DNA from 4 places in the Exiguobacterium sp. A1_3_1 genome. Region 1 is predicted to be linked to each of the others. Evidence: riboswitches for the same ligand, from Rfam matches in the RefSeq annotation. Region 1 holds a riboswitch; each other region holds the start of a gene.

What was found. Region 1 has a riboswitch for S-adenosylmethionine ahead of F8N00_RS00885 (alpha/beta hydrolase). Riboswitches for the same ligand answer to the same signal wherever they lie in the genome.
Positions count from the first base shown of each region.
Region 2: linked by a shared signal. The riboswitch ahead of F8N00_RS05745 (2,3-diketo-5-methylthiopentyl-1-phosphate enolase) and the one ahead of F8N00_RS00885 (alpha/beta hydrolase) in region 1 are both predicted to bind S-adenosylmethionine.
Region 3: linked by a shared signal. The riboswitch ahead of F8N00_RS10125 (LLM class flavin-dependent oxidoreductase) and the one ahead of F8N00_RS00885 (alpha/beta hydrolase) in region 1 are both predicted to bind S-adenosylmethionine.
Region 4: linked by a shared signal. The riboswitch ahead of F8N00_RS05050 (methionine ABC transporter ATP-binding protein) and the one ahead of F8N00_RS00885 (alpha/beta hydrolase) in region 1 are both predicted to bind S-adenosylmethionine.

Region 1 covers NZ_WBYY01000003.1:47,620-55,390, forward strand. The annotation lists gene F8N00_RS00865 (M20 family metallopeptidase) at 1-29, opposite strand, end outside; gene F8N00_RS00870 (MetQ/NlpA family ABC transporter substrate-binding protein) at 52-870, opposite strand; gene F8N00_RS00875 (methionine ABC transporter permease) at 890-1,540, opposite strand; gene F8N00_RS00880 (methionine ABC transporter ATP-binding protein) at 1,530-2,558, opposite strand; SAM riboswitch class I at 2,645-2,748, opposite strand; SAM riboswitch class I at 2,998-3,099, shown strand; gene F8N00_RS00885 (alpha/beta hydrolase) at 3,167-3,925, shown strand; gene F8N00_RS00890 (thymidine kinase) at 5,086-5,700, opposite strand; gene F8N00_RS00895 (DedA family protein) at 5,884-6,534, shown strand; gene F8N00_RS00900 (type B 50S ribosomal protein L31) at 6,570-6,815, opposite strand; gene rho (transcription termination factor Rho) at 6,907-7,771, opposite strand, start outside.
Region 2 covers NZ_WBYY01000035.1:10,858-18,628, reverse strand. The annotation lists gene F8N00_RS05755 (methylthioribulose 1-phosphate dehydratase) at 1-377, opposite strand, end outside; gene F8N00_RS05750 (2-hydroxy-3-keto-5-methylthiopentenyl-1-phosphate phosphatase) at 374-1,033, opposite strand; gene F8N00_RS05745 (2,3-diketo-5-methylthiopentyl-1-phosphate enolase) at 1,030-2,220, opposite strand; SAM riboswitch class I at 2,291-2,392, opposite strand; SAM riboswitch class I at 2,598-2,701, shown strand; gene mtnK (S-methyl-5-thioribose kinase) at 2,780-3,946, shown strand; gene mtnA (S-methyl-5-thioribose-1-phosphate isomerase) at 3,943-4,992, shown strand; gene F8N00_RS05730 (sugar ABC transporter substrate-binding protein) at 5,004-6,086, shown strand; gene F8N00_RS05725 (sugar ABC transporter ATP-binding protein) at 6,083-7,591, shown strand; gene F8N00_RS05720 (ABC transporter permease) at 7,588-7,771, shown strand, end outside.
Region 3 covers NZ_WBYY01000083.1:1,078-8,848, forward strand. The annotation lists gene F8N00_RS10105 (YczE/YyaS/YitT family protein) at 1-374, opposite strand, end outside; gene F8N00_RS10110 (DUF817 domain-containing protein) at 527-1,312, shown strand; gene F8N00_RS10115 (DUF2325 domain-containing protein) at 1,400-2,665, shown strand; gene F8N00_RS10120 (DUF975 family protein) at 2,729-3,367, shown strand; SAM riboswitch class I at 3,481-3,583, shown strand; gene F8N00_RS10125 (LLM class flavin-dependent oxidoreductase) at 3,658-4,716, shown strand; gene F8N00_RS10130 (ATP-grasp domain-containing protein) at 4,713-5,660, shown strand; gene F8N00_RS10135 (hypothetical protein) at 5,738-6,205, shown strand; gene F8N00_RS10140 (PhoX family protein) at 6,246-7,771, opposite strand, start outside.
Region 4 covers NZ_WBYY01000030.1:1,094-8,864, forward strand. The annotation lists gene F8N00_RS05030 (class I SAM-dependent methyltransferase) at 1-32, shown strand, start outside; gene F8N00_RS05035 (S-ribosylhomocysteine lyase) at 36-500, shown strand; gene F8N00_RS05040 (PLP-dependent cysteine synthase family protein) at 497-1,420, shown strand; gene F8N00_RS05045 (bifunctional cystathionine gamma-lyase/homocysteine desulfhydrase) at 1,413-2,579, shown strand; SAM riboswitch class I at 2,637-2,741, shown strand; gene F8N00_RS05050 (methionine ABC transporter ATP-binding protein) at 2,820-3,842, shown strand; gene F8N00_RS05055 (methionine ABC transporter permease) at 3,839-4,504, shown strand; gene F8N00_RS05060 (MetQ/NlpA family ABC transporter substrate-binding protein) at 4,537-5,370, shown strand; gene F8N00_RS05065 (MDR family MFS transporter) at 5,450-6,700, shown strand; gene sufC (Fe-S cluster assembly ATPase SufC) at 6,834-7,619, shown strand; gene sufD (Fe-S cluster assembly protein SufD) at 7,638-7,771, shown strand, end outside.

The DNA.
Region 1 (7,771 bases):
ACCCATGTCGTGCGTACTGGTGTCGTCATGCTATCCACTCTCCTTTTGAAATTATTCGCCGATGTCGCTTAGTGGGACGAACGTCGGGATTGTACTGCCTTTGTATTCTTTTTTGATGAAGGCCGCGACATCTTTTTGTTGATACAGCGATGCGATTTTTTTCAGTTCTTTTTTGTTCTTGTCTTCCGTCCGTGTCGCGATGATGTTGATGTATGGTTTTGCTGTCTCGTTCTCATGGACGATCGAGTCCTTGATCGGGTTGAAGCCAGCGTCAACGGCAATGCCATTGTTGATGATTGACGCCGCGACGTCCGGTAAGACGCGTGGCGTTTGCCCGGCGACGATCGGAACGATTTTCAGCTTCTTCGGATTCTCGACGATCTTATCGACCGAACCGTTGCCATCGAAGTCATCCGGTAACTTGATCAGACCGGCTTCTTGCAGTAACAAGAGGGCGCGTCCCATGTTCGTCGCTTCGTTCGGAACAGCGATTTTCCCGCCAGTTGGAATGTCTTTGACGTCCTTGTATTTATCCGAGTAGATCCCCATCGGTGCGATGACAGTCGTCGCAATCGGCGATAGCTTCAAGTTATGTTCTTTCTTGAAAGCGTTGAAGTAGGAAATCGTCTGGAAGGCATTGGCGTCGATTTCACCCTCAGCCAGTGCCATGTTCGGCTGGACATAATCGGAGAACTTGACGAGCTCGATTTTGATGCCCTCCTTTTCTGCTTTTTTGGCGACATAGTCCCAAACTTGTGTGTCTGAACCGCTGACACCGAGCTTGATTGTCTTTTCGTCTTCTCCTGATGCTGCGCACCCGGCAAATAAAATCGTCGTGAGTGTTGCTCCAATTGCTACTGCTTTTTTCATGGCTGAATCGCTCCCTTGATTAATGTCTTCTGATTTTTCGTGCGACGATGTTGCCTGTCGTCTGTAAGCCTTGGACTAAGATGACGAGAATCCCGACCGTGATGATCATGACTTTCGTATCAAACCGTTGATAGCCGTAAGTAATTGCTAAGTCACCCAAACCGCCACCACCGATGGCGCCTGCCATCGCCGATGCCCCGATCAAGCCGACCGTCGCGATCGTTAAGTTCAGGATGAGTGAACCGAGTGCTTCCGGTAGGAGGAAGCGGAAAATCGTTTGAAACGGTGTCGCGCCCATCGCTTCTGCTGCTTCAAGAACGCCTTTATCGACTTCGAGTAAAGAACTCTCGATCAGACGCGCCATGTACGGTGCAGCGTAAAAGACGAGCGGGACGATTGCAGCTTCGGTTCCGATCGACGTCTGGACGATCAACCGTGTCAACGGGATGATCGCGACGAGTAGGATGATGAACGGAATCGAGCGGAAGATATTGACGATACTGTTGAAGAACGTGAACAACGGAACATTTTCAAGTAACGCTCCTTTTCGCGTGACAACAAGCAGGATACCGAGTGGTAAGCCGATCAAGGTCGAGAACAAGAGCGAAACGGATACCATCGTCATCGTCTGCAAGAATGCTGTCCAGATATCACTGTAGTTAACTAGCATCAGCGAGCACCTCCTCGACCGTCACCTGTGCCTGATCGATGTATTGTAACGCTCGTTTCACTTCAGCCGGCTCACCAATCAACTCGACGAGCAAGGTGCCGAACGGCGTATCCTGCAACTCTGTGATGCTCCCGTGCAAAATGTTGACATCGACGTCAAAGCGTTTTGCGACTTGCGATAAGAGTGGTTGCCCGGTGTGATGTCCAAGGAAGTGAATCTTATAGATTGGATGCGCATTTCGCGACTCGATCAACTGACGAATCGATGCTGGAATCTCGTCATGCATGACAGACCGGACGAAGTTCCGTGCTGTCTCGGTCTTTGGATTCGAAAAGACGTCGAAGACCGTTCCTGACTCGATCAACTTTCCAGCTTCGATGACGGCGACACGGTCGCAAATCTCCCGGATGACGCCCATCTCGTGGGTGATCAAGAGAATCGTGATCCCGTACTCGGCATTGATCCGTTTTAATAACTGAAGAATATGATGCGTCGTCTGGGGATCAAGTGCTGACGTCGCCTCGTCACATAAGAGGACGGAAGGTTGCGTCGCGAGTGCCCGGGCGATACCGACGCGCTGTTTCTGCCCACCCGACAATTGATCCGGATAATGATTCGCCTTGTCCGCGAGATCGACGAATTCGAGTAACTCCGTCACCCGGCGGCGAATCTCGTCTTTCTTGACGCCTGCGAGAACGAGTGGCTTTGCAACATTCGTAAAGACCGTGTTCGCATTCAATAGATTGAAGTGCTGAAAGATCATCCCGATCCGTTGTTTTGCTTGGCGTAATTTTTTCGGAGACAGTTGCGTTAAATCTTCCCCATCGACCGTCACCGTTCCTGACGTCGGTCGTTCTAACAGATTGACACAGCGGAGCAGTGAACTTTTTCCGGCACCGCTAAAGCCGATGACACCAAAGATTTCGCCTTTTTCGATCGTCAGGTCGACACCGTCGAGTGCTGCAATCGTCTGATCTTTCGTGACGTACGTTTTTTTGACTTGATGAAATGCAATCATTCCGTTTTCCCCCTTCATTCAACAAAAAAGGTCCCTTCTTGAGAAACAAGAAGAGACCTGGATCCGCACAGTGGCAGAATCCACTCCACTCATCTCTCAGACATCTGTCTGATGGAATTGGCACAGTGCTCATAATGAGTCTGTTGCCGAGGTTTCGTAGGGCCAGTCCCTCCACCTCTCTGGATAAGTATTGCGGTATGAAATTCGTATGTGTGTTGTTGCGTTGTTGCTTATGTCGTAAAACTAATTTTTACATTACGGGTCGGAACTTTAAAAGTCAACCAACTTTTCAAAAATAATCCATTTGGCGCATATCGATGGATGATTAAGTTATGAGTTAGCTTACTGAACGGATCATGATTCGTCAAGAACGATTTGACAAGTCATTTTTGAACGTGCTACCATCGTTTCAATGATTATTCCGACAATTCCAATATGATATTTATCAAGAGTGAACGAGAGACCTGGCTCTATGACTTCACGGCAACCTGCAATCTGTAAGGTGCTCCGACCAGCAAAGCGCGGCTTTGGATGATACGGTGAAAAACTCGTGAGCGTCCAAGCAGTGACGTCGACGAGTTTTTTTCATGAATGGAGGAAAAATAGTAATGATGAACTATCCTGTATTGACTGGTGCTGAAGCGTTTTATTTTCAAGGTGGATCGATCGGCATTCTAATCTGTCATGGTTTTAACGCCACTCCGCAAAGTGTCCGGGACGTCGGTGAGGCATTTGCTGCTGAAGGTTTTACCGTCTATGCCCCGCGCTTACGTGGACATGGAACGAACGTCCGCGAGTTTGAACAATCGACTGCTCGATGTTGGAAGCAAAGCCTGAAAGACGGCTATGAACGTTTACAAGAAACATGCGATCAAGTCTTCGTCATCGGTCAATCGATGGGTGCGACGCTTGCACTGTCACTCGCCGCTGACGGCATTCCGTTTGCCGGCATCATTACGATCAATGCTGCACTCTCCGTTCCATCCTATGAAGCACTTTCGTTCGAGGACGGTCCACAGTACTTACCGGAAGGGGCACCGGACATTAAGCGAGCAGCCTTCGAAATCATTTATGACCTCGTTCCGAGCCGTTGTGCGTTTGAACTCGTCCGTCTGATGGATGAGACAAAAGGACGCCTCGGATCGATCCTTCTACCGACATTGATTCTCTACTCGGCGACCGATCACGTCGTTCCGCCGTCGAGCTCAGATTATCTGCACCAGCACATCGGAACGAATGATAAACGAAGCTACTGTTTACTCAACTCGTATCACGTCGCGACACTCGATCATGATCAGGATCTAATCGTCCGTGAGACGATTCGCTTTATCGAACAATCGTGTCAGTTTTCGCAAGAAACAGGCTGAATCAAAAAAACAGCTATTCGTTTCTATATGGAAGCAAATAGCTGCTACAGATTGTAAGCAAAGCGCAATTTTCTCTAATGGGAGGATTGCGCTTTGTTCATTTCAAATCGTTTTCCTGGGACAAGCATCGACCTCGTCCTGTTAATCAAGATGACGCTTCTTCAACATGTATTTAGTATTTCCTACATGCGACGTACCATCAAAGAGATCTAGACTAACATGACATTCCGTTAATTTTTAGGTCTTGGGTTGAAGGAATAGGTACCCTATTTCTCTACATTAGACGCGTTGCCCGAAAGCAAAAAGACAAATTAGATTAAGACGTCATATACAGGAGAGTACAACAGATCCGGGGAGTGAAAAAACGACGCTTCAAGCAATGCTTACTTTCATTACCGTGAACCTCGAAAAGCCTACAAATTGGTCCTTGGATCCCTCAGGGAATCCACGTTTCTTTAACATTTTAGTAATTAATACATACAACAACCCCTCATTTCAATTACGAAGTGAGGGGTTGTCTACAAGCTGAAACTCCCATATTTAATTATAGGATTTTTTTCTCACTTTTTTCTTTTTTAGCTGCTTTAAAGTTAAGATAAATGGTACACCCAACAGCTGCGATTAAAAAGATTATCCCGTACCCTATTTCAAAGTTAAAACCATAATACAAGATTGTGACTGTAACTAATACAATCAAAACTAATCGTATGCTAGATTTATGGTATTTACTCATTTGTTTACCTCCAATTCCTTACATCAACAGTTATCGTTGTTTGATCTTTTCAATTTATCCATTAAATAAATCCTTCAAAAACACTATACCTTACACCAAAAACCTTCGAAAGGTTACATACAAACGAGAAAAACAGTAAGAGTTTTCAGTTGATGAATCCTTATTGTCTTTTTAATTACTTATATACTCTATGTTTAGAGTTAGCTAACTCACGATAAAGAACTGTTACAAGTAGTAATTAGTTACTTTATTCTTTTAGTCCTAGCTTTCTTTATCATTAATCTCGAGTTTAAAAAAGTGACTAAAAGAAGCTGAGACTTAACTAGCTGAGTTTAACGAAAAAAAAGAATCGCCATCACTCAGGATGTGCAATTCCTTTTTATCATCTGTAAAACTGAGTTATATCCCAGCCTTCGCCTTTTTTCATTTATCGTTCTTGGTGCTGCACCGATTGGAGCGGCTTCGGTTTTCCAGGTACCTCATGGCAATGACGGCAACGTGGCTCATACGATTCCGACGCTCCGACTAGGATGATCGGATCATCATAGTTGGCTGGTTTCCCATCAATCAAACGTTGTGTCCGGGAAGCCGGATCCCCACACGAAAGACAGATGGCTTGTAGTTTCGTCACGAATTCTGCGCGCGCCAGTAATTCAGGCATTTTCCCAAATGGCTCTGCCCGGAAATCTTGATCAAGGCCTGCACAAATGACGCGTTTTCCGTCTTGTGCGAGTGCTTCGATGACTTGTACGATCTCATCATCAAAGAATTGAACTTCATCGATCCCGACGATTTGTGTTTCTTCTGCTACTGCCGCATAAAGATCACGACTCGTCGCCATCGGAATCGCTACGACAGAGTTGCCAACGTGAGAGACAACATGCTCTTCATGGTACCGGTCGTCGATTGCCGGCTTGAATACTTGCACGGGCAGTTTGCCGTACTGCGCCCGTCTGACACGACGAATCAACTCTTCCGATTTCCCGGAAAACATACTGCCACAAATTACTTCGATCCAGCCGTACTGATTTATTACATGCATCATCGTCCGACACCGTCCTCTAAAAATAGTCACTTTAACGAGTATAGCCCGAAACGGTATCGAGAAAAAGGGTTGACTTCCGGAAATCAAAATTCATTTTTTCTTTCCCTAGAATTTTTGTCCTTTCATTCCAACTGCCCCCTATTTCCTGTACACTGAAGAAGAAGATTCTCACGAAAGAAGGTGTCCCCGATTCATCATCTCTTACATGACATCCTGCACCAATATGGTGCCCTTGGTCTCTCCGTCCTTCTCGCAGGTGGTATCGTGGGATTGCCGGTTCCTGATGAGACCCTGCTCGTTTTGTCCGGATTTTGGATGCATCAAGGCAATCTACCACTCGTCGGTACGATTCTCGCCGCTTACGCCGGCAGTTGCATCGGGATGACGATCAGCTATTTACTCGGATTAAAACTCGGTATGCCACTACTACACCGCGTTGGACCGAAAATGCGTATCTCAGAAAAACATATTCTTTCCGCTGAAGCCGGTTTTCGTCGTTACGGAAAATCGGTCTTGATCATCGGTTACTACATACCTGGTCTCCGCCAACTCTCTGCCTTTTTTGCAGGCGTCTCAAAAATGCCGTTTCGCGTTTTTGCGAGTTATGCGTATACAGGTGCCTTGATTTGGATCAGCGTGTTCTTAGGTGCCGGTTACTTCGTCGGCCGCCATCTCTCGTTCCATAAAGTCATGGACTATGTCTTGGCACATCCGGAAGTCATGCCCTATTTAATCGGGATTGCTGGCGGAATCGCCTTCTCGTTCGTCTTGAAGACGTATCTCACGTATCGTTCACAATTCAGTCTATACAAAAACAGCCTGCTTCCGTAATGGAGGCAGGCTGTTTTTTAAGAACCAACAAGTAATTACTTGCGGCCGTATTTTTTGTTGAAGCGATCGACACGACCATCTGCCGCGTTGAACTTTTGACGACCTGTGTAGAATGGGTGCGAGTCTGAAGACACATCCACACGGATGAGTGGGTACTCGTTACCATCTTCCCAAGTGATCGTTTCGTTCGAAGAACGAGTAGAACCGCTTAAGAATTTGTACTCAGTCGTTGAATCCATAAATACTACTTTGTTGTAGTTAGGGTGAATTCCTTGTTTCATGGTTGATTTCTCTCCTTCCGCCCTGGTTCATTTGCTGAGCCAGAGTAAGTTACCTTCCTATACTAAACGATTTTTTTATGCGTCGCAATAGTTATTTTTCTGTCGTCGTTTCCTTCTTGACGGTACGTGGTTTAGCTGGCGCGCGTCGGACCGCCTTCTTCTGTTCTTTCTCAAGTACGACGAAAAATTCTTCATTATTTTTCGTATCACGAATCTTACGCAGGAACGTATCGACGAACTCGTTCGACTCATTCATCGTCCGGCGAATCGCCCAAAGCGCATCAAGCTGCTCTTTCGGAAGCAACAGTTCTTCCTTCCGTGTACCGGACTTCCGAATGTCAATCGCTGGGAAGATTCGACGCTCTGACAACTTACGATCGAGATGCAGTTCCATGTTGCCGGTTCCTTTGAATTCCTCATAGATGACGTCATCCATGCGCGATCCTGTCTCGACGAGTGCTGTCGCAAGAATCGTCAAACTACCACCGTGTTCGATGTTTCGCGCTGCACCAAAGAACCGTTTCGGCTTATGGAACGCAGCCGGATCAATTCCGCCCGAAAGCGTCCGACCACTTTGCGGTACCGTTAAGTTATAGGCCCGTGTTAGACGCGTGATCGAATCCATCAAGATGACGACATCCTTCTTGTGTTCGACGAGCCGCATCGCCCGCTCGAGGACCAGTTCAGAAATTCGGACGTGGTTGTCCGGTGTTTCGTCAAACGTCGAGCTGACGACGTCTGCTCCTGGAACCGAACGCTCAATGTCCGTTACTTCCTCAGGTCGCTCATCAATCAAGAGAATGATTAGTTCGACATCCGGATGATTCTCCTGAATCGAGTTTGCGATTTCTTTGAGGAGTGACGTCTTCCCTGCTTTTGGCGGTGCGACGATCAAACCACGTTGACCAAATCCAACCGGTGCGATCATATCCATGACACGAACGGATAGATGGCGT
Region 2 (7,771 bases), on a different contig from region 1:
AGTGCCTTGATGATTTCTTGACCGGAAAAGGTGATACTGCCTTGATCGCCATAGAGTTCCGAAATCACATTGTTCGCAATCGTATGGACATGCAGGGAACAACCGGCGTCCGTTCGATTGAACACTTCGACATGAAGCAATGTCTCAGCGGAAGGACGCCCGGATTGCTCACCGATCAATTGACCGGTCGCATCGACATGAACGAAGTCGTCAGGAGTCGTCTGCCGTTTATCTTTTCCGCTTGCCGTCACAAGGAATTCAACCGGGACACCGGACGTCCGGATGGCGAGATTGCCACTCGTACCAGGGAACCAATCGCGTGCCGAAAGCTCTTGTTTGATGGCGCGTAGCTCTTCATACCGTCGCATGAATGTCATGTTGTCACCTCCGCTCGTGTTAAATCATGAACGATATCGTGGAATGTCTCAAACGGTGTATAGGCGATATCGTTCTCTTCACACAACGTGATCAGATAATCACGGGCATAGACACGATCCGCTTGTTTTGCGAGTTCGAAGTCCGTCACCGAGTCGCCGATGACGATGATGACGTCACCGTCTTTACGTAGTGTCCGAGCAACGGACGTTTTACAACAGCCGCACCCGTTCGTGCAATGGGTATCGCAGGCGTGTGGCCAATCGATATGAACGAATGGACCGTCAAAATTCGCGACATTGCAATAGATGCGCTCCTGCTCAAGGAATGGCGCTAAGATTGGTTCGACGAAAAAGTCCATTCCGCCGCTGACGATCGAAAAATCGATGCCTTGACGACGACTGTACTGCAGTAACTCCGAAAATCCGTCGCGAATAACCGCGCGCTCCAACAAAAAGTCAAGATAGGCTGCTTTCCCGTCAGATGGCAGAAGTGCGAACATTTGCCCGACACCACTCTGAATCGATAACGTCCGGTCGAGTACGCCGTGTTTTAACGGTTCGAAGTCACTCGCTGGCGCAAATGCCTGCATGAGTGCGATGATATTATCTTGCGTCGTCACTGTCCCGTCGAAGTCACAGAGAATCCGTACGGTCATGACTTGATCCCCCAAGCGTCGAGGGCGATCCGTAATTCTTCATGACGCGATGCTGCCGCCGATAGGGATTCATTTGCGAGTGCCGCATCGAGTGCCTGACGGAAAGCAATGACACCAGCCGCAGCACCTTGCGGATGACCATGTACGCCGCCACCGGCGTTGATGACGGAATCGATCCCGAAGTCCCGTACGAGTTGAGCGACGAGTCCAGGATGAATACCAGCTGAAGGAACCGGGAAGATCGATTTCGTCTGACCGAGACGGGTCGCTTCGACCGCGATGCCACGGGCGACATCCTTTGGTAAAGCGACATTGCCGTAAGGAGACGGGAATAGCGTCAAGTCTGCTCCAGCAGCACGCGGTAATGTGCCGAGTAAGACAGGGGCAGCGACTCCGTGATTCGGGCTAGCAATCAACGCACCGCTATATGCTGGATGATTGAAGATCGGAACGTTGATTTCCGGATCACTCGCCAGTTCGCGTAAGACGTCGAGTCCGTATGTGAAGGTATTCAGCAAGAAAGCAGTCGCTCCAGCATCAATCAATCGTTTGGCTTGATCCTTGAGCGTAAAGACGGGACCACTGAGTGTGATCGCATATAACGCACGTTTACCGGTCCGGTGGAAGTGAGCATCGATGACCTCACGTCCGATTCGTGCCCGGTCAATCGTCGGTGTCAACGGATTGTCGTATAGGATCTCATCGTCTTTGACGAGATCAATCCCACCAGCGAGTTGTCCTTCGAGTTGATCACGAAGGAACGATAAATCCCGTCCGATGACTCCTTTGAAGATGCTCATTAACAATGGGCGATCTTCGACACCAATCAAGGAGCGGACCCCTTCGATCCCGAATTTTGCACCTGGAAAGTCCGACGTAAATGTATCGGGTAATAGCAATTCCGTTAGTTTGATTTCACCGTCGAGTGAGAGTTTCCCGAAGACGGTCGTCAGAATCGCAGAAAAGTCGCGCGACACGTTATGTTCCGGATAACGAATCGTGATATATCCTTTGCCATCGCGCTCTTCGGTATGTACGACTTCCCCTTTGAACGAGGCGAGTTGTTGTTGTTCGAGATGATTCAGTTCCGTCCAAGAACCGACTGTCAGACCAAGCGCGAGTTGTTCAGCGCGTTGCTCGAGTCGATCACGGGCAGTCAATTGATAAGTAGCAGTGATATAAGCCATGTCTTTCCTCCTTCAACAAAAAAATGGTCTCTCGTCAGCGACAAGAGACCATGAATGATTCGAACGTGGACTCTTATCTGTCAGCTTAGTAGCTGCAAGAATTAGCACCGTGCCAAAAGGTCGGTTGCTGCGACATCGTAGGGCTTGTCCCTCCGTCTGCTCTTGATAAGAATTGGATGAAATTGTGAAATCTAATTGCAATTTTTACATGAGAATCGTGACTTGTCAAACTATTTTTAGAAAATTTATTTTTTTGAAAATACTCTTTCTATAGATGACTTAAAAATGATATCCGTTTCTGCTTGATTTCGATTTGACAGCGAGGAAGTCGATTGCGTAAGATTCAAATCAATATCACACACGACAATTACATACGACTCTTATCGCGAGTTGGCAGAGGGAATTGGCCCGATGACGCCGCAGCAACCGACCACTAGGCACGGTGCTACATCCAACAGACGTTTCGTCTGAGAGATAAGAGGACGCAGTGACTTTTCTGCGCCTCTTTTCGATGACGAAAAGAGGCGCTTTTTCGTGTATCACATAGGGGGAAACTGAGATGACATATAAAGCATTCACAGAACAGGACGCGATTGATCGTGTTCGGACATTAGGACTGATCGGCGATGGAGCCGTCGAAGCAGAAGAGATTGGCGACGGGAACCTCAACCTCGTCTTTCGGATTCGAGAAGGCGAACATCGCTTGATTTTAAAACAAGCATTACCATATGCGAAGGTCGTCGGGGAGAGCTGGCCGTTATCGCTCGAACGAGCGTGGATCGAGCAATCCGCACTCCGTGAATTCGCACGGCATGCCGTACCGTTCGTACCACGTGTTTTTCATGCTAGTCATGAAGAGGCGTATACGGTCATGGAAGATCTTTCACATCTGACGATCGTTCGAAGCGGTTTACTCGCAGGTGAACAGTATCCGTTGCTTGCGGAACATATCGGTTCTTATCTCGCTCGGACGTTATTCCATACATCGGACTTTGCGCTTGGTCCGGTTGAAAAGAAACGTGTCGCCCGAACGTACTACAATCCAGACTTGTGCGACATCACGGAAAAATTAATCTTCACGGATCCGTTTCATGACGCGGAGACGAACGAGATTGAAGCCGGACTCGAAAAAGAGGTGGCACGTTTATGGGCAGACGATGAGTTGAAACGCGAAGTCGCAAAACTCGAAGCGCTCTTCATCACGAAAGGAGATGCATTGTTGCACGGCGATCTACATACAGGAAGCATCTTCGCCTCAGCGACGGAAACGAAAGTCATCGATCCAGAATTCGCCTTTTATGGTCCATTCGGATTCGATGTCGGGCAGTTCATTGCGCATCTATTCTTCGCAGCATATCCGGATTACCCTACACGACGTGACGCCCGAATCAAGGATATCGATACGTTCTGGCTGACGTTCGCTTCAACGTTCCGTGCCTTATGGGAACGGGAAGCCGTCGAACCGTTCCAGGCATCAGGACTCGTCGATGATGTACTGAGCACGATCTTGCAGGATGCCCTTGGCTTTGCCGGTTGCGAATTGATTCGGCGGACGATTGGTCTTGCACCGGTCGCTGATTTAGAATCAATCGATTCAACGACGGAACGCTTAGAGCGGAAACGTCACGCTCTTCGTCTAGGAGCGGCGTTAATCAAACGCCGTACAGAATGCCGGACATTCGATGATTTACGAAACTTTGACGTAACGGAGGAACTCAGCCGATGACTACATTCGTCCAAAGTATTCGTTACGAAGATCGTGTCTTGACGATTCTCGATCAGACACGTCTACCGCAGGAAGAGCACTATGAAGTCATTGCTGATCTCGCGCAAGCCGTTGAGGCGATTAAACAACTACGTGTCCGGGGCGCGCCTGCGATCAGTTTATTCGGTGGATTCGTGCTCGTTCAAGAAGCATACCGGTTTGAAGCGGCGCTACCGGTCTACAAGCAAGCCTTGCTTGAGACATCGGCGACGTTACTCGCGACACGACCGACGGCCGTCAATTTGCGAAATGTACTCAATCAGTTGAATCCAATCATTCAAGACGGGACGTCGGTAGAAGAGATTCGCGAACGGTTGGAAAAACGGACGGTCGCCTTATACGACCAGGATGCGCAGACGTCACGTCAAATCGGGATTCATGCACTGGAATTGTTCCAGTCAGGCGACCGGATCCTAACGATTTGTAATGCTGGATCGATTGCGACCGCTGCTTATGGAACGGCACTTGCGCCGTTCTACATCGCAAAAGAACGCGGCATCGAATTATCCGTTTTTGCGAGTGAGACGCGACCGTTACTGCAGGGAGCACGATTGACGACATGGGAGCTGCAACGTGCCGGCATTGATGTCACGTTAATTACGGACAACATGGTCGCCCATACGCTGAAAGAAAAACAGATCGATGCGATCATCGTCGGTGCCGACCGCATTACACGAAACGGCGATACGGCAAATAAAATCGGGACGTTCCAATTGGCATTGCTCGCGCAAGCTTTTGGTATTCCGTTTTACGTCGCAGCACCGCTCTCGACGTTCGACTTCTCGCTCGTTTCCGGAGACGCGATCGAAATCGAAGAACGTAATCCGCAGGAAGTGACGACTGTCCAAGGTGTCGCGACAGCACCGGAAGGGGTCGCTGTCTTCAACCCGGCGTTTGATGTCACACCACACACCTTAATCACAGGCATCATCACCGAACTTGGTGTCATCACGCAACCGAATGAAGAAACGATTGAACAATTAACAGGGCTTCAACCCCTCGGATAAGGAGATATGTCATGAAAAAACTAGCTTACGCCGTCCTAGCACCGGCACTGTTACTAGCGGCTTGTGCGAATGGAGAAGCCACGACGACGAAGGTCGTCAAGGATGTACCAAAAGGGGTTCAATCGGACGTCAAGATCGCCGTCATCCGCAACCTAGCATCGGACGACCATACGAAACAATTCCTTGATGGCGCACGAAGTGAAGGCGAAGCGCTTGGCTTTAAAGTCAGCACGTTCATTTCGGAAGGTAACGACGTCAAGTTCAAGGAGCTTGTCGCGCAAGCGATTCAGCAAGATTATGATGGGCTCATCATCTCGCATGGTAAGGAAGACTACGCCTATGACATGATTAAACCAGCGGTCGACAAAGGGCTGAAGGTCGTGACGTTCGATACGGTCACGAAGAAAAAAGGAATGGCGTTAAAAGGTGTGACGGAAACGTTCCAAAACGATCATCAACTCGCGAAGCTATCGCTTGATGAAGTGACGAAGGTGACGGACAAAAAGCCGGTCCGTGTCATCAAACTTTGGTTCGGACCAGGTTTTGCCCCGCTCGATCGTCGTCAGGAAATCTATAAGACGTACGAAGCAGACGGTAAGATCAAAACGCTTGAGACGGTTGGACCGACAAATTTCCAAGATGTCCAAGGGGATATCGCAACGAAGATGAATGCGATTCTCGCGAAATATCCGAAAGGAAGCATTGATGCGGTTTGGGGAGCGTGGGACGAAGTTGCAAAAGGGGCTTACAAATCGCTCAAGGATAATAAACGTCAAGAAATCCCGCTAATCTCGATCGATGTCTCGAATCAGGATATCAACCTGATGCGTGAAAAAGGCAGTAACTGGGTCTCGACGAGTGCGGTGGATCCATTCTTGATTGGACAAACGGACATGCGATTACTGGCTAAGAAAATCGCTGGCGAGAAGACACCGGACAGCTTTGATCTCGACGCGAAACTTGTGGAGCAGAAGGCGTTGAAGCAGGATACGACGATGTACAATCTCGATACGATCATCAAAGGATGGAGTACATCGGACAAATTCAATGAACCGTGGATGGACCGGTTGCGTGACGTCCATAAAAAACAATGACGTCTACCAATCATCACTTGAAGATGACCGGGATTTCATTGGCGTTTCCAGGAGTGCAAGCCTTAAAACAAGTCTCGTTTGAAGTGAAATCCGGTGAAATCCACGCGCTTGTCGGTGCGAATGGTGCCGGTAAGTCGACGTTGATGAAAGTCTTATCCGGAGCGGAAACGGCGGACGAAGGAACGATCCGTCTCGACGGGAAGGAGTTGTCCATCACGTCACCACGTGATGCGAAACAGATTGGAATCGACCTCGTCCAACAAGAGGTCGATGTGGCGCTTGTCCCGTATTTGACGGTCGCTGAGAATATCTGTCTCGATCTGTTGACGGACGGAACGATGACTGGCTTCGTATCCCAACGCCGTTACATACAGCGTGCCAAGGAAGCGTTAGCGACATTACAGGCGGATATTTCCGTCAAGACACGTGTCGAGGAGTTGCGGCTTGCTGAAAAGCAACTCGTACTGATTGCTCGCGCCCTCGTCCAAGAACGCCGTTTTTTGATTTTAGATGAACCAACGGCACCTCTCAGTCAGGCGGAAACAAGCCATCTCTTTTCAGTCGTGCGTCGTTTAGCCGAACGAGGGCTTGGGATCATCTTCATCTCGCATCGTTTACAGGAACTATATGAGATTTGCGACTCCATCTCGGTCATGCGCGACGGTCAACTCATCTCACGACATCTTTTGACAGACATCACGAAGGAAGCTGTCGTTGAGCAGATGCTCGGGCGTCAGCTTACGTCTGTTGCGAAAACGTCACGGGTAAATGCAACGAACGTATTGACCGTCGAGAGTGCTACGAATGCGGACGTCCACGATATCTCCTTGACGGTTCAAGCAGGTGAAGTCGTTGGTATCGCGGGTCTTGTCGGTGCCGGTAAAACGGAATTATGCAAAGCATTGTTCGGTGATCGCCCGTTTCAGGAAGGGGAGGTTCGGATAGGTGGAAAAGCCCATCGCCTTCGCAATCCACAAGCTGCGATTCAAGCGGGGATCGGTCTCGTTCCAGAAGAACGACGAAAAGAAGGGATCCTCGTTGCCGATTCTGTCGCAGAAAATCTAACAGCAGCGGCAGCTCATGATTTCGTCAACCGCTGGGGGCTGATGGATCGTCGCAAAGAAGCAAATCAGGCATCGCAATGGGTCAAGGAGCTGGGCATTAAAGTGGCAGACGTGAAACAGGAAGTAGGTCAACTGTCCGGTGGGAATCAACAAAAAGTCGCCATCGGAAAATGGTTACTGACCGATGTTTCTGTACTCGTCTTGGACGAACCGACAAAAGGTGTCGACGTCGGAGCCAAACAAGATATCTATCGTCTGATTGACGGACTCGCGCAACAACAAAAAGGGATCCTTTACGCGACGAGTGAATGGGATGAACTTTTGACCGTCACGGACCGAATCTACGTCATGTTCGATGGACGGATCGTCCATGAAACGAAGACGGCGGACACATCAGAAGAAACCTTGTTGTGGTATGCAACAGGAGGAGGGCAACGATGAATGAGGTAGTATCAAAACAAACGAACCGAGGGAAGGGGTTACGTCCTGTCCTTGGATTCTTGAACGACTGGGGGATCGTCCTCGCGATCCTTGCCCTCGTCCTGTTTTTTGCGACGACGGCTCCAACATTCTTACAAGGGACGAACTTGATTAATATTTTACGCAGCATCTCAATCGTGA
Region 3 (7,771 bases), on a different contig from region 1:
ATGATGAAGATACCGAAAATCAGCCAGAGCGTATTCAACCAGATCGATTCAAAAGAGGGTAAGAGATGAGAACCAAGCACAAGATTCATGAAGACACCAACGAAAATCGCGTTGACGAGCGTTCCGATTTGCGGTGTGACGCGGTCTAATGCGTACTTAACGAAAACGAGTAATAGACCGACAAGCAAGATGATCGTTCCGACGGATAGCGGCGTCTTTTTTTGGAGACCGAGATGCAATACATCCCACGTCGAGACACCGAGTTCAGCTGTGATCATCATCGATGAGCCAAGGGCGAGTAAAAATAAACCAAGTAGGAAGAGCCCCCACTTTAACGTAGCGCGTAACAACCAGGAAGCACGATGACGCGTCATGTCTGGCACCTCATTTCTTAAAAATAATTGATTTGTTAACTGTATCATGAGGAAAGTGGAAGAAGAAAGACGAAATTTTCCGTTTTTTACATCCTAAGTAGGAGGGGAAGGATAAAAGAGAAACGTATACTGAAGAAAAAGGAGGGAGAAAAATGAAAGCGATCCGGCACCTGATTCGTTTTACATACATAGAAGCCATCTGTTGCGTCTTTCCCGTGATGATTTTTGCGGCGCTTGCTCTTTCACGTTATCTTCCTACTGAACCGGTTGCTCGATATGATCTTTTGTTGCTTTGGTGTATTCTCGTCCAAATCGTCTTACTCGTCACGCGTTATGAAACGATGGAAGAATTCAAACTGATCTTATTGTTTCACGTCATTGGTCTAGCCCTTGAACTGTTTAAAGTGAACGTCGGATCTTGGAGTTATCCGGAAGACGCTTTGACGAAAGTGGCTGGTGTTCCCTTGTATGCAGGATTCATGTACGCAAGCGTTGCGAGTTATGTCTGCCAGGCGTTTCGGCGATTTCATTTACGATTTATAGCATTTCCACCACCTTGGCTTGCGATCAGCGTCGGGAGTCTCGTCTATCTCAACTTCTTCACCCACCACTGGATCTTCGATGCACGCTGGCTATTGATGGTCCTCGTCGTTCTCGTCTTCTATAAGTCATGGGTTCATTTTACGATCGAGCAAACGATCTACCGGATGCCGCTCGTCCTGTCCTTTTTATTGATCGCCTTTTTCATTTGGATCGCGGAGAACATCGTAACGTTCTTTAAAGGCTGGGTCTATCCGCATCAAGAAGGCGGATGGGCAGTCGTTGATCTTGGAAAATTGTCTTCTTGGTTCCTGCTTGTGATCATCACGGTTTTGATCGTCATCGTCGCAAAATATAAGCGTCAGGATCCGGCTGTGGAAATTCAACAACGTACCTAAACAAAAAAACAACCAGGCTGTTTTTTTGAACTACTTCCGCGTTTTTTCGTTGCTATAGTGAAAAAAACGCAAAGGAAGTGGTCATGGATGATGCAACAGGTGATGGAACGAGCAACTGAATTGGTACAGATGAAATTAGCGGCCGTGGAGCGGTATGAAGATTGGCAACTCTGGCTCGACGAAGTAAACGGAATCGATGAATGGGTCAAGATGTCAGCGTATTATGCACCGCGCGACGTTCAAGAAACATTGGTCATCGATGAAGCAATAGAGCTAGAGCAGACCATCGTCATGCCACCGCAAGTACCGGTCGAGCCAGTACGCAAGCAACGTTATGCCTATACGTTTCAGCGGGGGTTAAAAGGCGGTACTTTACTAGAATGGTCGGGCAGTCATATTTCTGAACGAGACGTCCGCGATTGGAATCTCGAGCACGGCATGGAAGTCCGGGTCCGTGTCGATCGTCAGGATGATCAAAAAACGATATGTCGTATCGAAGCCGTCGTCTCGACGGAGCGAATGAGAGAGAATCCGGAACGTGTCGTGTTTGAACAAGCAATCGTCAAAGCACATGGAATCATTGAGGAAACGGTGAATGGTCCACTGCAAGATGAGTCGGGTAGATCGTTCTATTATGTTGTACCGGTAGAAGACATGCGCTATTTCCGACTAGAAGCAGGGCAACTTGTCGATCTCGTCATGTGGCGGGGACGGAAGGATACATTAACGATTGCTTGGAAGCATCCGTTCACGTTTGAAGAGCCGATCGTCAACGCATCATCCAACCGTCCGTCAGCGATAGAACAACAGGTAGTGAAGACGCCTGTGACAACAAAAAAGTCAAATCGGTATGCACGAAAAATGAAACGGCAACCGGTGCCGAAAGCTAAAAAAGCGCAGCGTCGCGTCCGTATGCCAAAAGAGCAAACGATTGAACCGATCGTAACAACAGCCGTACCGGGACAATTGATGGATTTCGTTGATAAGACACCGTTAGATTTCACGCGCTTCACAGGCATGCGTCTTGTTATCGTTGGAAACGAACAACAGACCGCTGTCTATCGTGAGTTCTTTGCGCCGACGGGGATCGAATTAATTCATCTAGCAGGGGACGCACAGTCCGCGAAAAAGATTGCTTATCTCGCCAAAAAGACGGACGCGATCGTCGTCGTGACGAGCCGTGTCTCTCATGCAGCGAGTGCACATGTCATCGCTCAGGCGAAAAAGCATGGTATTCCATTCGCGATGGAACGCCTCGACGGTCGACGTTCGTTATATACAGCGTGTGAGCGGCAACTTGAGCGCGCTTGGTTGAAACAGAAACAAGAGGGGAAATTATTGAAAAATCAGTGAAACATTAGAAGTTATTAGCCGTAGAGTAAGGTGAGAACTTATTTTTCAAGGAGGACCTTACTCATGTCATCTCAATTAAAAAAAGCAGCGAAGGAGTCGCTCAGCGGTCGTTGGGGATTCGCAGTCCTAACAGTTATTCTGTTTAGTATCATTCAAGGTGTGCCTGGATTATTTGGATCAGATATAGATGAACCAGCTAATACGATGGATCTCGTCGTATCGTTGGTATCGATTTTATTAATCCCGGTCGGAGTCGGTTGGACTTGGATTGCGATGTCGATTGCTCGCGGAGAAGAAACGAAAGTGACGGATTTATTTGAACCATATGGTATGTTTTTCAAAGTGATTGGTCTAGCCATCGTACAACTCTTTTTTATCTTCTTATGGTTACTGCTATTAGTCGTACCGGGAATCATTAAATCATTTTCTTACATGCTAACGTTCTATATTTTGCGAGATGAACCATCGATTGGTATCTTAGAGGCCATTACACGCTCCCGAAAAATGATGGACGGGCATAAAATGGAAGCATTCCTTCTTCTACTGTCGTTTATTGGTTGGGCTCTTTTAGGAATCGTTACCCTCGGCCTAGCATTCTTGTGGATTACACCATATTTCAGTGTTACCTTTGCAAAATTTTATGATCGTGTTCGTGGTGAACAAACGCCAGAGCCAACATCAGATTTCGTCGCACCATATTAATACCGGATCCCGACACTACGTCGGGATTTTTTTATGTGTGAAATAATTCCGATGGGAAAAGACGGTTTAATAGTTGCTTTAGTTCAGTGAATTTTGTACGATGAATGCAACACATCTTATCTAGAGAAGTCGAGGGACTGGCCCGAAGACACTTCAGCAACCCCGCCGTGGCGGAAGGTGCTACTTCCAGGAAGGGATACCTTCCGAAGATAAGAGCGGACAGGACAAGATACCGTCGCTCTTTTCGAACTTCGAAAAGAGCGTTTTTTTATGATAAGGGGGACGATGGAGTGGAGTATGGTTTTTGGTTACCGATTTTTGGGGGATGGTTACGTAATGTCGAGGATGAACAGATGCCACCGACCTTCGATTATGCGAAACAAGTCGCACAAACAGCAGAACGGATCGGCTTCTCGACGACGTTGATCGCGGAACTGAACTTGAACGATATTAAAGGCATCAAGGAACCGAGTCTTGAGGCATGGACGACGGCAGCAGCGATTGCTGCAACGACGGAACGCCTTGAGATCATGACAGCGGTTCGTCCCGGGTTCCATAATCCAGCGACGACAGCGAAGATGGCGGCAAACATCGATCAGTTGAGTGGTGGACGCTTTACGCTCAACGTCGTTTCAGCGTGGTGGGCAGAGGAAGCGAAACAATACAACGGTATCTTCACAGCGCACGATGAACGCTATGCTCGGACGGAAGAGTTCGTCACGGTCATGAAAGGACTATGGGCAGATGCGTCACCGTATAGCTTCTCCGGTCATCACTACACGATCGAGCAGGCGGAACTCCATCCGAAGCCAGTCCAGCGTCCAGGCATCAAGCTCTACGCTGGTGGAGAGAGTGAAGCTGGAAAACGAACGATCGTCGAACACTGTGATGCTTATGTCATGCATGGGGGTACTGTTGAAGAAGTAGCCCATAAAATCAATGATATGAAAGTACGCCGGGAAACGACGGGACAAACGCCGCTCGAGAGCTTCGGTCTTGCGGCCTACATCATTTGTCGGGATACGGAAGAAGAAGCACTTCTTGAATGGCAACGCATCACGGACGTTAAGGAAGACAGCGCCGGTTATGCCGGTTATCAGGATTTCATCAGTAAATCGCAACTGGAGCAACAGGTCGAACGAAACGATTATTCCGTCTCGAACCGTGGTCTACGTCCGAATTTAATCGGAACACCAGAACAAATCGCTGAACGGATTCTAGCATTCGAAGCTGTTGGTGTCACGTTACTCTTATTACAATTCTCACCACAACTCGAAGAAATGGAACGCTTTGCTCGTGACGTAATGCCACTGGTCGAAGCGAAACGAAAGGTAGGTCAACAATCATGACAAAAATTCATATTCTCCACGAAAATCAAGAATGGACGGACCATCTCATCAAACGTCTCGAAGAACTCGAGTTACCGTATGAAGAGTGGCACTTGAATGAAGGGATCGTTCCGCTGGACGAACTGCCGCCAGAAGGCGTCTTTTACAGCCGCATGAGTGCCTCTTCGCATACGCGGGGGCATCGTTACGCGCCGGAGTTGACGGAAGGGGTCCTCGCTTGGTTAGAAGAGCATGACCGGACTGTCTTTAATGGAACGCGTGCGCTTCGTTTAGAAGTCAGCAAAGTCAATCAATACACGGCGTTGCGTAAGGCTGGGATTCGTGTACCGAAGACGACGGCTGCCGTCGGACGCGATCAAATCGTACAAGCAGCAAAAGAAATTGGCGTTTCGTCATTCATCACGAAACATAACCGGGCTGGGAAAGGTCTCGGCGTCCAGCTGTTCCACTCGATTGAAGCACTTGAAGCTTATCTCGACGGTCCGACATTCGACGAACCAGTCGATGGCATCACGTTGATTCAAGAGTATATTCAAGCACCAGAACCGTACATCACACGTTGTGAGTTCGTAGGTGGAAAGTTCGTCTACGCGGTTCGAGTCGATACATCAGAAGGTTTTGAGCTTTGCCCAGCGGATGCATGTGTAATCGACGACTTGTTCTGCCCAGTTGGTGAAGAAGCACCGCAAACACCGATGAAGTTCCAAATCGTTGAAGGCTTCGATGACCCAATCATTGAAAAATATGAAGCATTCCTCCAAGCGAACCAAATCGCGGTCGCCGGTATCGAGTTCATTAAGGATACGTCAGGTACGATCTATACGTATGACGTCAATACGAATACGAACTATAATTCGGATGCTGAGGCAGCTGCAGGACGCTACGGTATGCTCGAACTAGCGAAGTTCCTCGGTGCAGCCCTTGAAACAAGCACAGTAAAATAAGAATCTGCTCTCGCCCTGTCGCCGGACGTTACAAGACCGGATGACAGGGTATTTCTATAGAAAAAGGGGGCAGGTGTATGATTACGTGGAGAGAAGAACGACAGCTCGATATTCCGATTGAAGAAGCATGGCACTTGTTTGATCACACGCGACTGCAGCGTTTGATTCCAAATGTCGTCCAGCACGAGGTGATTGAACGAAAACCGGGTGTCGTCGGTTCGACCTATCGCCAAACGTATATGCAGGGCAATCGACTCGAAACCTATATCGTGACCGATTTAGCCTATACGAACGAGCCGGACTTCAAGCAAAATACGATTGGATTCACATTGGCTAAAATATTCAAGATCGAGATGACCTTTACGCTCAAACCGATCGACCATGATCGCTGTCTGTTGATCTATACGGGAAAAAATGAGGGGGCGAACTTTGTTGGAAAAAGTCTCTTGTCACTCGGTGGCGAGCGGGAGAACGAGAAAATCGTTCATGGACTGCTGCAACGTGTGGAAGAAGAGGCAGCAAAACAAAAGAAGAACAACGCATAAAAAAACGGATTCCCGCGCTTGGGAATCCGTTTTTAGTATCTTATCGATGCGTATACGATTTATGACCGCTCGGTAAACCAGAGAGGTAACCGACACCACCTGTTTTTTGAATCCCGATGCCGTCTTTCATCGCTTGTTCGAGCGCTTTTGGATCGACGGCCGTGATTTGTTTCCCTGTCAATGCTTCACCTGGGTGCTGGTAGTTGCTCAAGAGATAGCTATACCCACCAACATGATCGAGTGAACGGAGACCAGTTGCTTCCGCTCCGACTGGAACGGACAGAATCCGTGAAAGCTTCTTCGTCTTCAGATTATAGGCCCAAACGAAGTTATTCGTATGCAAGGAGCTATCTTCACCGATAAAGAGCGTATTAGATGTCGCGGAATAAGCGAGGTTATCTGGATTCGCGACGAGATCCGGATTCGCTGTGTTGCCGTAAGCATCCGGCTTCTTCAAATCTTCACCAATGACGAGTGCCTGCATATTCGTTGGTACGTAACGGCTGTCGATGCCTGTTGCACGGCCAAGATCGATTTCGAATGTTGCACCCGATTCGCGTTTTTCAAGCTGGATGTCGTCTTGGACAGCACCTTCTTGTTTTTCGGTACTGCCTGACACATAAGACAAGGCGATGTAGGCTTTTTTGTCTTGCTCGTTGACCGTGATGCCTTCCATCTTGTTGAATTCTGATGTTGCGCCAAGCAACGCACCATAACGGCGTGATTCAAGGAAGGCAGCTTCTTTTTCCTTACCAGGCTTGAGCTTCAAGTATTCGACTTTTTTGCTAGCAGCTGTTTTGACCGCTTTAAAGCCCGGAGTTGGCGCATCGGCTGTCTCAAAGATGTCGCTGAACTTCGTCCCTTTATCAATCAAGCGTTTGACTTCTTTATCGGAAGCATGACCAAGCTTGATCCATTCGATATCACCCGCTCCGCCTTCTGTTGCGCGTGTTTGTTTGAACTTCGCCGCGTAAAGTGTTCCTTTTGAGAAATCACGTTTTTTGTCCGCGACGTACATGAACATCATCGTATTGTTTCCGTCGTCACCGAAGATCGCTGTCTTTTGATCCGGCAGAATCTGCATCATCTCGTGCGAGAAACGACCTGTACTGTAGTGTTTGACTGCTGTCGCTTTCCCTTTTCGGTCGACCGAGATTTCCGGTGTGAAGCCGTAGAAGTAAGGATTTGCTTTTTCGGTCGTTCCGAAATAGTGCTCAGCGAAGGCATTTACTTCTTTATAAGCAGCTGACGTTTTGTCTGACTCAAACGCACGAGCATCTGGTTCATATTCCTCTGACCCAAGGTGCGTTCCCCATGGCGTCGTCGAACCGTTACATGGTGTCCAGAGTCCATTGACGTTCTCAAAATCAATCTTGCTGGCTTTTTTGACAGCAAGTTTCCCTGTCTTTTTATCTTGTACGACTTCTGTTAATGTCATCGATGCTGGAAGTCCCTTGACTTCATTACCAGCGTTGTCGATCGAGTCATACTCGAAGTGAGAAACCATGTATTTTTTTCCGTGGACTTCAAGCAGACTGTTCGAGTCGGGTGCATCTGAGACGAAAG
Region 4 (7,771 bases), on a different contig from region 1:
GGCTCGTAGAAGCCGAGAAAATGGGGGAATAAATCATGGCACTTCAAAAAATGAACGTCGAAAGCTTTAACCTGGATCATACGAAAGTCAAAGCACCTTATATCCGCGTCGCGGGTTATAAAGAAGGTAAAGTCGACCAAGTCGTCAAATACGATATCCGTTTCACGCAACCAAACGTTGAGCAAATGCCGATGCGTGCGATGCACACACTCGAGCACTTACTTGCTGAAAACATCCGTAACTACTCGGATGATGTCATCGATGTCTCGCCGATGGGATGCCAAACAGGTTTCTACATGGCGATGATGAACTTCGACTCGGTCGAAAAAATGAGCGAACTCGTTGAGAAGACGTTGAAAGACGTCCTCGCAGCAGAAGAGATTCCAGCGCAAAACGAAGTCCAATGTGGATTTGCGAGCGCACATGACCTCAAAGGAGCGAAGCACTATGCCGAGAAAATGCTTGCCGGTCGTGATGAATGGGACATCGTCTTCGGATGATCGCGAACAACGTCCGCGACCTCGTCGGAAACACACCACTCTACGAGATCACTTCATTCGATTTGCCTGCTGGTACGCGCATTTTGGCGAAGCTCGAATGGATGAACCCTGGGGGCAGCGTCAAAGACCGCCTTGGCATTCAACTCGTTGATGCAGCAATCGAAAACGGACATGTGACACCAGGCGGTACGATCATCGAGCCGACAGCCGGGAATACCGGCATCGGCTTGGCGCTCGCCGCTAAAAAATACGATCTCCAAGTCATCTGTGTCGTTCCGGAAAAATTCAGTCAGGAAAAGCAGACGTTGATGCGGGCACTCGGCGCAACCGTCGTCAACACACCGACTGAACTCGATATGCAAGGGGCCATCGACCGGGCAAAAGAACTCGGTCAAGAAATTCCGAATAGTTACGTTCCGTTACAATTCGAAAACGAAGAGAACCCAGTCACGTATCAGCGGACACTCGGTCCTGAGCTGATTGCGGACTTGCCGCACATCGACTGGTTCGTTGCCGGTTGTGGTTCAGGTGGTACGTTCGCCGGAACAGCGGACTTCTTAAAACAACGTCTCGGTACAAAAGCAGCAATCGTCGAACCGGAAGGCTCCGTCTTAAATGGTGGTCCAGCCGGTCCGCATAAGACAGAAGGTATCGGTACAGCGAAATGGCCAAGCCTCGTTCCGCGTGAACTCGTTGATGAGATTCATACGATTTCTGACCGCGATGCATTTGACGCGGTTCATACACTCGCTGCTCGCGAAGGATTACTCGTTGGTAGTTCAGCAGGTGCAGCGCTCGTTGCTGCGCTTGATATCGCAAAGCGTCACCCCGGCAGTACGATCGTCACCGTCTTCGCAGACAGTGCCGAACGCTATTTAAGCCAACAAATCTTTGAAAAGGTGGACGAAACTCATGCGTAAGAAGACAGCATTGATTCATGGAGGAACAGGTGTCGATCGGGCAACAGGAGCCGTCACACCTCCAATCTATCAAACAAGCACATACAAGCAGGATAAAATCGGTCAACTTAAGGACGGATACGAATACTCACGGACAGCGAACCCGACACGGACGAGCATCGAACGATTGATTGCGGATCTCGAGGGCGGCGCACGTGGTTTTGCGTTCGGTTCTGGGATGGCAGCGATTCATGCCGTCTTCCACTTGCTGGAGTCTGGCGACCACATCGTCATGACGGATGACGTCTACGGTGGTACGTTCCGCTTGATGCAACGCGTCTTACCGAAGTTCAACATCGAAGTGACATTCGTCGATACGACGGACCTTGCGGCAACGGAAGCAGCGATCCAAGACAACACGAAGATCGTCTACGTCGAAACACCGACGAACCCGTTGTTGAAAGTAACGGACATTGAAGCAATCGCAACGATCGCCAAACGTCACGATCTTAAACTCGTCGTCGACAACACGTTCGCGACACCTTATCATCAACAACCACTCGCACTTGGTGCAGACATCGTCTTGCACAGTGCGACGAAATACATCGGCGGACATTCGGACGTCGTCGCTGGACTTGTCGTCGTCAAAGATGATGCGCTCGGCGAAGAGCTGCACTTCATCCAAAACTCGACAGGCGGCGTGCTTGGACCGCAAGACAGCTTCTTGCTCGTCCGTGGTCTTCGTACACTCGGTATCCGAATGGATGCGATCGAAGAGACAGCACATGATCTCGTTGCGTTCCTACAAGCGCAAGACATCGTCTCGAACATCTTCTACCCAGGACTTGCATCGCATCCTGGTCACGACATCCAAACGAAACAAGCGACTGGATTTGGTGGGATGATCAGCTTTGATGTCGGTTCAGCAGCGAACGCAGAAAAACTCGTCGAGGCGACACACTTCTTCACACTCGCTGAGAGTCTTGGTGCCGTCGAGAGTCTGATTTCGGTGCCGGCACGGATGACGCACGCGTCAATCCCAGCAGAACGTCGGGCAGAACTCGGCATCACGGACGGTCTCGTTCGGATTTCAGTTGGACTTGAGGATGCGGAAGATTTGAAAGAAGACTTAACACGTGCTTTCACGTTCCTCGAAAAAGTTTCTGAAAAAACTGTTTGACAACAAAAATAACCCCTGCTAATATTCAGAATATATTCTACAAACTTAATACCGAAACTCTTATCGAGAGTGGTGGAGGGACTGGCCCGATGAAACCCGGCAACCGCGGATCTAATCCGAAGTGGTGCTAATTCCAGCAGACAAAAGTCTGGGAGATGAGAGCAAATGGTTTTGTGTACTGAAAAGTGCGCGCGTTTGCTCTAAAACGCGCGCACTTTTTTTATTTTAGGAGGGACAGTTGTGATTCGTTTACAAGACGTAGGAAAGATTTATCGCTCAAAGCGCGGAGCGGTCGAAGCCGTCGCGAATGTCGATCTGACAATCGAGCGCGGTGAAATTTTTGGAATAATCGGTTATTCCGGAGCAGGGAAATCGACCCTGATCCGATTACTGAATATGCTCGAAGCACCAACGAGTGGTTCGATCCAAATCGATGGTGTTGAAATGACATCACTAAAACCTAAGGAATTACGAGGCGTCCGCAAGAATGTCTCGATGGTCTTCCAACACTTCAACTTACTATGGTCACGGACGGTTGAAGAGAACATCATGTTCCCACTCGAGCTCGGTGGCTTCCCGAAAGCACACCGCAAGGAACGGGTCGCGGAACTGATCCAACTCGTTGGTTTGGACGGACGCGAAAAAGCCTATCCGTCACAATTATCCGGTGGTCAAAAACAACGTGTCGGTATCGCTCGGGCACTGGCATCGAACCCGGACGTTCTCTTATGTGACGAGGCAACAAGTGCACTCGATCCGAAGACGACGGACTCAATCCTTGAGTTACTCGTCGACATCAATGAAAAACTGAAACTGACGATCGTCTTGATCACACACGAGATGCACGTCATTCAAAAAATCTGTCACCGGGTCGCCGTCATGGAAGCCGGTAAAATCGTCGAGCAAGGACCGGTCGCAGAAGTCTTCCGTCATCCGAAGCAAGCGATGACGAAGGAATTCGTCAAACAATTGACGTCGCCGTCGGAGAACGAGTTAACGTTCGCGAAACTACGCGAACGGTACCCAACCGGAAAAATCGTTCAGTTGACGTTCGTCGGATCGACAGCAGAAAGCCCGATCCTCGCGGAAGTCATGAAGGATTCGCCGGTCCTGTTCAATATCATCGGCGGAAACGTCGGTCAATCACAGGAAGGGGCACTCGGTACACTGTTCATTCAGTTGATCGGGGAAACAGAAGCAACACAAGCGGTCATCACAAAGCTTCAAGCCAGTGATGTTGAAGTGGAGGTGGATCACCGATGATTTCATTCTTTGACAATCTAGATTGGGACATGGTGTGGGAAGCGACAGGCAGTACCGTCTATATGACGGCAATCGCTGGTGTTTCGACATTCGTCCTCGGTTTGATCATTGGTTTACTATTGTATGCGACAAACGAAGAGTTATTGTTCAAGAATCGGACGTTCTATTCAGTGTTGAGCTTGGTCGTCAACGTCTTCCGTTCGATTCCGTTCATCATCTTACTGATCTTATTGATTCCATTTACGACAGCAATCGTCGGTTCGTTCCTCGGACCAACGGCAGCATTACCGGCACTGATTTTCGGTGCTGCACCATTTTACGGTCGGATGGTTGAACTCGCGTTACGCGAAGTCGATAAAGGTGTCATCGAGGCAGCTGAATCGATGGGCGCGACGAAGTTCCAGATCATCTATAAAGTCTTAATCCCGGAAGCGTTGCCTGCCATCGTTTCTGGTATCACGGTCACACTCGTCTCACTTGTCGGTTATACGGCAATGGCCGGAGTAGTCGGCGGAGGTGGACTTGGGGACATGGCCTTCATCGAAGGATTCCAGCGTTCTCAAAACGATGTCATCGTCATTGCGACACTCTTAATCTTAGCGATCGTCTTCGTCATCCAAATCATTGGTGACTTGCTGATCCGCGCGATCGATAAACGTTAATTCGAAACTTAATCATATTGGAGGAATCATTCATGAAAACTTGGAAAAAATTCGTAGGTACTGCTGCTGTATCCGTCTTAGCTATTAGCCTTGCTGCATGTGGCGAAAAATCATCAGGATCAGGTAGCGACGACAAAACACTCGTCGTTGGTGCTTCGAACGTACCGCACGCTGAGATTCTTGAGCACGTCAAAAAAGAATACGAAGCAAAAGGTTACAAGCTTGAAATCAAGAAGTTCCAAGATTACGTACTTCCGAACAAAGCGCTCGCTTCAAAAGAAATCGATGCGAACTACTTCCAGCACGTACCGTATCTTGAGCAACAAGAAAAAGAAAACAAATCATATAAGTTCGCGAACGCAGGTGGCGTCCACGTTGAACCACTCGGTATTTACTCGAAGAAATACAAGTCACTCGATAAGTTACCAAACGGTGCAACGATCTTAACGAGCTCAAACGTCGCGGAACGCGGTCGTGTCTTGACGTTCCTTCAAAATGAAGGATTGATCAAACTCAAAGACGGTAAAACGACAGATGCACAACTCGGTGATATCGCGGAGAACCCGAAGAAACTCAAGTTCAAGACGAACATCGAAGCATCACTTCTTCCGCAAGCTTACAAAAACAATGAAGGCGACGCCGTCCTCATCAACACGAACTATGCGATCGATAACGGTCTGAACCCATTGAAAGACGCGATCGCTTCAGAAGATGAGTCTTCACCATACGTCAACATCATCGTTACACGTGATGGCGATGAAAAAGACAAGCGTGTCACAGCACTTCTTGACGTTCTGCACGAAAAGAAAAACCAAGATTGGATCCTCGACAAGTACAAAGGTGCGGTCGTTCCAGTCAGCAAATAAGTTCACCGAAGCCGGCATCCTTCCTATATAATGGAAGGATGCTTTTCATTTGTCTGAAACAGGGGTTAGGGGGAATCATATGCAACGCATACGTCAACTGCATCCGTTGACACTCGGGGTCTTGTTCGGGACGTTTTTCTCACGTCTCGGAACGTTCATCACGATGCCGTTCTTCGCCATCTACATGACGACCGTCCTGAAATTTGATCCTGTCGATGTTGGCTGGGTACTCAGTATCTCGGCGATCGCCAGTCTCGTCATGAGTTTCATCGGCGGCACCTTGTCGGACCGGTATGGTCGCCGGGCGATGATGCTTGCCGGAACGATCGGATTCGCGATCGTCTTCATTGCGCTGGCACAAGTCGAGACATTCTGGGCATTCTTTACGCTCAGTGCTTTGAACGGGGTCTGTCGTTCGATTTTTGAACCATCCGCCCGTGCCTTGATCAGTGATACGACGGACGAAGCGAACCGATTGTTCGTCTTCAATATCCGTTACGCGATGATCAACATCGCAGCAGCGATCGGACCGGGAATTGCTTTACTGCTGAGTGCGGGGAACACGTCCGCGACGTTTTACATCACAGCGTTCGTCTATATCGTGTACGGGGGGATGATCGGTATCTTATTCAAACGCCATCCGATCACCGAGACGCATGGTGGGAAAAAGGTATCGTTCGGAGCAACGGTTCGTCTGTTGCGGACGGATATCGCTTTTACGCTGGCACTCGCTGGCATCATCTTCGGGGTTTTCGGCTACAGTCAGTTCAACTCGACATTGCCACAGTTCTTGACGGAAACGTCACTGCTTGAAGGCGGGAAGACACTCTATGCGATTTTGATCACGATCAATGCGATCACCGTCTTGATCGTTCAATATCCGATCATGAAGTTTGGTATGAAGACGTCACCACTCGTCTCGATCACGACCGGGATTGCGACTGTTGCGATCGGATTGTTCATCATGGGAAATGCGAACGCGATCTGGTTGATGATCGTCGCGATGTTCATCTTCACGTGCGGGGAAGTCATGATGTTCACGATGACCGACATCTTGACCGATCGGTTCGCCAAACCAGAATTACGGGGCAGTTATTTCGGAGCGATGGGCTTGACGTCGATCGGACAATCAATCGGTCCGATCGCCGGAGGACATTTGTTAAGTTTATATGGAGCGGACCGTCCGTTACCGATTTTCGGGATATTAGCGGGCTTGACATTATTCGGAATACCACTGCTCTTACTGTCACAACGGATTCATCGGGCTTCGACGATCGAGGAACTCGAGGAACCGGTGAAACTTTCGAATGATTCTCAACAAAACGCATGATTTTGAGAAAAATCAACGAGCGATGACGCTTGAATAATACGCGATGTTTCTTTAAGATTAGAATGATACTAAATTAGTAACGCTCGTGTTCTGAATCGTCAGTCACGAAATGAATAGATGGAGGGATTCTAACATGAAGGCTTCACACTTGAAGATTGAAGATCTACACGTCGCGATCGACGGCAAGGAAATCTTGAAAGGCGTCAACTTGGAAATCAAAGGCGGGGAAATCCACGCGGTCATGGGACCAAACGGGACAGGTAAATCAACACTCGCATCAGCATTGATGGGTCACCCATCGTACGAAGTGACATCTGGTTCAGTCACACTCGACGGCGAAGACGTCCTCGACATGGAAGTCGATGAGCGCGCACAAGCGGGTATGTTCCTCGCAATGCAGTACCCAAGCGAAATCAGTGGTGTCACGAACTCAGACTTCCTTCGTTCAGCGATCAACTCGCGTCGTGAAGAAGGCGATGAAATCTCACTCATGAAGTTCATCCGTGAGCTTGATTCACAAATGGGTCTTCTCGAGATGCCTTCAGAAATGGCACACCGTTACCTCAACGAAGGTTTCTCAGGTGGAGAAAAGAAACGTAACGAAATTCTTCAGATGATGATGCTTAAACCAGCGATCGCGATTCTTGATGAAATCGATTCAGGTCTTGATATCGATGCATTGAAAGTCGTCGCAAAAGGTGTCAACGAAATGCGTTCACCAGAATTCGGCTGCTTGATCATCACGCACTACCAACGTCTCTTGAACTATATCGAGCCAGACTTCATCCACATCATGATGGGCGGAAAAATCGTCATGTCTGGTGGTAAAGAACTCGCACACCGTCTCGAAGCAGAAGGTTATGACTGGGTTAAAAAAGAACTCGGCATCGAAGACGTCGAAATCGAAACAAAAGCGTAAGACGAGGGAGGAAGCATGATGACTGTAGAACTGAATCTTGCAGTAAATCGCGAGGCAGTGGCAGAACGTGCGACTCGCTTAGGGGAACCATCTTGGATGGTCGCAAAGCGTCAAGACGCGCTTGATCTTGCCCCAACGCTCGCATTGCCAAA